2 regions of the Emergencia sp. JLR.KK010 genome follow, and region 2 is predicted to be linked to the other one. Evidence: riboswitches for the same ligand, from Rfam matches in the RefSeq annotation. Region 2 holds a riboswitch; the other holds the start of a gene.

Region 1 (3,424 bases), 740 kb from region 2:
GAATCCGAGCTGATTGAATTAGAATAAGAGACTGGATATTGTAAAGGGGCTACTTGTACGGTTGACCAATTAGGTTGATCTGAGGAGGTAGCTCCTTTTTGTTAGTGCGTTCTGTGCCGCCTGTGCATATATTCGTAAAAAAGACCTAAAATATGCATAACGTCCTGAAGGAATCTGCATATTTTTGGCGATTTTTCCTCTCATATGCATTTTCGCCAATAAAATACTCTGAAATAGCAACGCGATTACCGGTTCGCAGTGAAAAATATGCATATATAATGCAAAATCCCCGCAAATATGCAGACTGATGTGCATATTTGCGGAGATTTCTTTAAAAATATGCATTTTGCCATGAGGAAGGAGTATCGTGGAATCATTAGCGTTAAATTGGGAGCCAGTCATTTTTATTGACTTAATAGGAATTGTGCGATATATTGAAATTAATTTAGGGAAAAGATTTGGCGGTGAATTCTGAAAGGAGAAAGGATATGAACCCGATTGAAACCAAAGATTTAATCATACGCGACAGCGTTTTTGAGGATTTAAAGTATTTTGACCCATGGGAAAGGCAGCCTGCAGTAACGGAGTTTTTCAGCATTGCGGACGGGCAGAGTCTGGAGGATGTGACCAAGGCATATGTGAAATTTGATGAGGCTGCCGATATGCGCCAGTACACTATTTGTCTGCGCGAGAGCGGTGAGCCGGTGGGAAGAATTATTCTTGGCGATATCATAGAAGGCTGGAAGTGTGAAATTTGGCGGATTTACATTGCGGATACGGCACTTCGCGGCAAAGGCTACGGCAGACAGGCTATGGAAGCGACCATGAAACTGTGCTTTGAGGATTTTGGGATGAAACGGGTATATCTGGATCATTACACGGGAAATCCAGCGGCGCATCTGTATCTGAATCTGGGATTTCAGTACGAGGGCGTGCTGAGAAAGAATTGCAGGAAGAATGGAGTGCTTTACGACGTGCATCTGATGTCCATGCTGGCAGAGGAATACTTTGAGCGATATGGTAAATGAATGCAGTGAATAAGCTGGAAAAACGCCAACACGCCGAAAAAAATTATGCCAACACGCCGAAAAAAATAGACACAGATAAAATGAAAAAACCGGCTTTTTTAATGATTCTTATTGGCGTAGGTGATTATGCTTACCGAAGGCAGGATGGAATTTATGTAGTGCCGGTGGGATGTCTAAAGAATTAAGAATAATTAACAGCCGCCTAGCGAAAAGGGCGGCTGTCTTTATAAGTGGAGTTTGACAGGTTTACGGCGTTTCCTTTTGTACACTCTTCAAGAGATTTTTCCGTCAGTCTGAGAACGGTTTCTGATGTTGACAAAAATAAAAGAATCACGAATATTTGTCACATTTCTTTTTTCATGCCTTTGCCCTGTTTGAAGACATGCAAAAGTCTTGCATTTTCGCTCAAATTGTGTATAATGATATATGAAAATTGAAAAGAGCTTGCCAGTACCCGAAAGGGTTTAAAGGAAAACAGGTGAAATTCCTGTACGCCGCCAACGCTGTAACAGAGGAGTCTTCTTCACGATGTCACTGGGAAACCGGGAAGGCGAAGAAAGATGCTGATACTGGAGTCAGAACACCAGCTGGGAAGCAGCGCAAACGCATTGGAGAGATATGATGCGAAAGTATCTCTGCCGGATGCGTTATTTTTTTATATGGAGGGCACTAATGAAAAAACTATTTAAACTGGAAGAAAATCACACCACTGTCAGACAGGAAGTACGCGCCGGTCTGACAACCTTTTTTGCCATGGCGTATATCATTTTTCTGAACCCGGTATTTCTGTCATCTACAGGCATGAGTTCCGGCGGCGTTATGGTTGCTACATGTCTTTCTGCCGCAGCAGGCACGCTGCTGTGTGCATTTTTGAGCAATAAGCCTTTTGCGATGGCGCCGGGTATGGGGATGAATGCCTTTTTTGCGTATACCCTATGCGGAATTTACGGATATTCATGGCAGCAGGCGCTGGCACTTACCTTCCTTTCCGGAATCCTATTTTTTCTAATTGTTATCTCGCCTCTGAGAGATAAGATAATCAATGCAGTACCTGTAAATCTGAAATACGCTATAAGCGCCGGCGTGGGTCTGTTTATAGCGCTCATTGGTCTTCTGGATACAGGGATTATATCTTTAGCAAGCGGAATGCCTGCTCTCGGGGATCTCAGTTCGCCTACAGTTCTGATTGCATTGCTTGGAGTGGCAATCACAGCTGTTTTGGTGGTATTGAACATAAATGGAAGTTTGATTATCGGTATGGTGATAACGATTGTACTGAGTCTGGCGGCAGGACAGACAGCGATGCCCGACCACCTTGCAGAGTTTCCGGGCGCAATAGCGGACGTGGCTTTTAAGCTTGATTTTTCCGGATTGATTTCAGGAAAAGCGGGCTTGTCCGGTATCCTGTCACTTATTGCGCTTATTATCTCATTGACCATGGTTGATATGTTTGATACCCTTGGTTTTTTAATCGGCACCAGCTCCAGGGCGGGAATGACTGATGAAAAGGGAACCATGCCGGGAAGCGGGTCGATTTTAATTGCTGATGCGGCAGGTTCTGTGATGGGCGCTTTATTTGGAACCTCTACCGTTACATGCTATGCGGAATCGGTTTCCGGGATTGCGGCAGGCGGAAAAACCGGTCTGACTGCTGTAACAACTGCTTTGTGCTTCTTGCTGGCGGTTGTGTTCTCGCCTCTGACAGGGGTGATGACAAGTGCTGTAACTGCACCGGCTTTGATTATCGTGGGAATGTATCTTCTCATGGAAGTGAAAAAAGTTGATTTTGGTCGTCTGGATGACGCCATTCCTGCATTTATTACCATAGTGGCGATGCCTATGACATACTCCATTACGACAGGAATTGCTGCGGGATTTATTTTTTATCTGATTTGCAAAATTGCCGCTGGCAGAAGAAATGAGGTGAATCTGCCTGTTGTGGCGCTGGCTATGGTATTTTTTCTTTATTTCTGCCTGTAAAATTTAGGTTTGCAGTATTTTGAATATATGCCTTTTCTTTAGCTGGTTCAATTCATCACGTGTTGGAGCTGTGAGTGCAGTGGCTTCGGTGAGGTCGGTAAGAGGATTCTCGGTAGCGATACATTTGCTGACAAAGGAATCGTATCGACCAAGGGAAAGACTGCAGAACAGACCAACGATAATTGAAGATGTACCAAAATTGCTGGTAAGATCCAGAACCAGCAAATCATTTTTATTTGCAGTATTTGCGAGGAAAATCCTCTGGGATGAATCGAAAGTCTGCACTGTTCCTGTGTAATAATAGGTGCACTTAGCAAAATCGGTGGGGTCGACTACACGCCCATAAAAGGAAGCTTTTTCTTGATTTATGGTCAAGATGTTGACCTCTTTGTTTTTTTTCTGTATGAGAGAGGGTA
Region 2 (3,424 bases):
CCTTCCTTCGGAGCATAGCCAAAGGAGCTCACTGCATAGGTATACGTACCGTTTACTACTTCGTAAATGTGCTTCTGTGCATCCTTTGGCGTCAGAGCTTCTCCATCAGCATCCTTTACCAGAAGGTCTGCTTCCCCCGGAACCAGACTGAAGGACATATCATAAACATTTTGTTCCAGCGTAATCTTCTGAGTGATGTCTTTTTTGCCTATGACGATAGTGCCTTCCCTGTCGCCGTAATCTGTAATGTCATCTCTCTGAGACACACAGTAAGAATGAGAACTTCCTGATGGAAGAGATGAGAAGGTGTACACGCCGTCTTCGTTTTCTTGCTGTTCTTCACCGTCAAAGATGAGTTTAGCATTTTCCGGCACTAACTGCAGAGTGATACTGTAAGTAGCATTGGGATCCTGCCATTTCAGAATCGGATAGCTTCCCGTCTGATTCTGAAAGCTGCCGCCCAGTTGTCCTGCAAGACTCTCCATTTCTTCTGTAGATTTTCCCTCAATAGCTGCCAATCTCAGATTTGTCGCTTGATCTCCTGTATACTTCGTACTGTCATAGTAACAGTTTTCAATATCTACAGCACAAGAAGAAGATCCAGCATAGGCAAATCCATAAAGATACGCATCTTTTCCTACCATGTCCGCTGCTGCATAAGAATTTTTTATAGTACGAGTATATGCGCTGTACGAATTACCAATCTGTCCAATAAGTCCCGCGCCTGACCCGTTTTTTGTGTCGATGGAAACATCCGCATAACAATCTGCCACAGTCCAGCTGCAGTAGCCGCTGATATTTCCCACAAGTCCGCCCAGATAGGAAGAACTGTATGCGTAGCTGCCCGCTGTCAGTTCTGCCCTTGCAAAGGAGCTTTCTATGGTGCAATTATCTCCGATATAGCCAACTAAACCGCCCATATTAACCGCCTGACTGGTGGTACACACAATAGTTCCATTTAAAACACCGCAATTACTGATACTCGCAGCGCCGCTTATTTTTCCTGCCAGTGCGCCAACGCCATAGCCGGAGCCGCTGGATACTGCATTGGTAATACTGCAATTCTCCAGCATTACTCCGGTAACCTCTGCGCCGCTTCCCAGTTCTGCAAACAGTCCGGTATTTCCCGAAGACGTAATGCTGAGATTTTTAATCGCAAATCCGCCTCCGTCAAAGGTTCCGCTTCTCAAGCCGTTAATCGGCCGCATATCGATACCCTCCATATCGATATCCGCCGTAAGACGATAACAGCCGGTCAGTGTGGTTCCACCCAGCGATGACAACTGCCGCCCGTCAGAAATTAAATAAGGATCTGCTTCTGTACCCGATCCTGTTATCTCTGATACAGTCTGTGCTTCTGGTATATCTGCAGCAAAAACGCCTGCCGGCGCCATACTGATCAGCATCGTCACGATTAGAAACACTACCAGAAAACGGTTCCCTGTTTTTCTTCTCATGTCCTTTCCTCTCTTTCTTCAATTCATCATTTATCTAAACACCTTACCGGTGATCTATACAAAATAAAAAGACTGTAAAAAAGCATTCTCCACTTTCTCACAGTCCGTATTCCTGTACAAAAAATACTTCTAAATGTTCCTCCGACATCTACAAGTTGTCCTCTCGTGCATGTCTCCTGGCTCAACGCTAAACCGTTCTGTCTTCCTTCCCAAAGGCCATATTGGCTCCAGTGGCATTATAGGCAGAACTCACGTCTCACAGTGGCGGGACCGCGCAGGACTCTCACCTGCTTCCATCTTAGCTTTCTCAAGACGAAGTACAAACACTTAAGTCTTGGAAAGAACACGAAATTATTCTGACATTTTATTCAATTGTAATATATTCTACCCTTATCAGAGAAGATTGTCAAGGCTCTCTTATAGCAGTAGCACCAGCATGTAATCCCACAAAAAAATCAAATGGATTGCCGCGGCCAGTGCAATATACGGCGCCATCGCAACAGTATCAGTGCGTTGGATTTTCTTTCTCACAAGAAGCCAGATTAGATGCCCAGCACTAAAGAGTGTAGTCATCACAAATATCAGCAGTATTCCCCGAAGCCCGGCAATCAAACCCAGCGCCGCAAAAAGCTTGATATCTCCACCGCCAAGAGTATCTCTGCGATACGCCAGCTTGCCAAGTAGTGCAGTGGCACCCATACTACCAAATCCGGCAAGCCCTCCGTACAAACAGTCTTTCCATCCATCATGAAAGGCAATAAATCCCATGGCGGTTACCGCAAGAAGCAGTACCAGCTGATCTGGTACAATCCGATACTTAGCATCAGCCACAGCAATTTCCAAAAGCAGCCAAAGACTGCAAACTGCCGCCACCGCAAACTGCCAATCGTCTATTACCAATTTAATATCAATGACAACAAACAGCATGGTAAGGATAAATTTCCATGGGTAACTTTTGATGCGCTGTGTATATGGATCTTTCAGTGCATCGGATGGCTCCTCGTCATAGTCGCAAAGCCACTGCGCCGGCATTTTGTTAAAGAAATATACTGCGCCGTTTCCTGCGAAAACGCCGACCAAAACCGCCGCAAGACATTTTATAATTATGATTAATGTATCAGTCATATTTCTTCTCTCTTTCTCACTTGGTATCTTACCACAAAATTGTATCTCGCAAAACAAGTTTCTGCGTCTTTCTACGTATAAGCAATTCGCCTTCTGCACATAGTATCAGTAACTTTATTTGATTGCGAGGAATTTATCATGCAGGACAAACAAGGTCTTGGACTTTTTAAACTAACTTTTTTTGCCATCGGTACAACGCTGGCAAGCGGCGTTTTCAACATGTTCAGCGATATGGCAAGAAACGGCGCAGGCACTCTTTCTGTACTTATTGGCTGGGCCATCGCCGGTATCGGCATGTACAGCCTTGCCATGTGCTTCAACAGGCTCAGTATCGTAAGACCCTCTCTGAAAAGCGGCATTTTTGCCTATGCAAAAGAGGGTTTCGGCGCTTACATCGGATTTAACTCCGCCTGGGGCTATTGGATTAGTGCGATTCTATCGCAAGTGTCTTTTGCGACACTGCTCTTCGCTGCGTTGGGTCAGTTCATGCCCTTGTTTGCCGGCGGCAACAATCTGGCTTCCATCGTCTGCGCATCTATTGTGGTTTGGGGCTTTACTTTTCTTGTGATGGGAGGCGTGCAGGAAGCGGTTACCATTAACACGATTATCGTCATCGCCAAAATCATCCCCATTCTTGCATTTATTCTATTTGTTATTTTTCTCGGTGCTTTTGATCTGGATATTTTTCTGGACAATTTTATGGGCGAGGATACCGGCTATTCCCTGGGCAAACAAGTGCTGGAAACCACCTACACTACAGTTTGGATTTTTACGGGAATTGAGGGAGCGGTCGTCATTTCTGCCCGTGCAAAAGCGACTGCTGTCTCTGGGAAAGCCACTAC

The links. A riboswitch is a leader RNA that binds a small molecule or an ion and turns the genes downstream of it on or off. The one in region 2 is predicted to bind cobalamin.
Region 1: another riboswitch for cobalamin. It lies ahead of V1225_RS00760 (NCS2 family permease); the one in region 2 lies ahead of V1225_RS04340 (DUF4430 domain-containing protein).

The regions. Positions count from the first base shown of each region.
Region 1 is NZ_CP143550.1:174,398-177,821, reverse strand. It holds gene rpoC (DNA-directed RNA polymerase subunit beta') at 1-27, shown strand, start outside; gene V1225_RS00770 (GNAT family protein) at 489-1,028, shown strand; gene V1225_RS00765 (hypothetical protein) at 1,025-1,213, shown strand; cobalamin riboswitch at 1,460-1,635, shown strand; gene V1225_RS00760 (NCS2 family permease) at 1,701-3,008, shown strand; gene V1225_RS00755 (helix-turn-helix domain-containing protein) at 3,012-3,424, opposite strand, start outside.
Region 2 is NZ_CP143550.1:917,058-920,481, reverse strand. It holds gene V1225_RS04340 (DUF4430 domain-containing protein) at 1-1,457, opposite strand, end outside; cobalamin riboswitch at 1,606-1,797, opposite strand; gene V1225_RS04335 (A24 family peptidase) at 1,875-2,582, opposite strand; gene V1225_RS04330 (basic amino acid/polyamine antiporter) at 2,721-3,424, shown strand, end outside.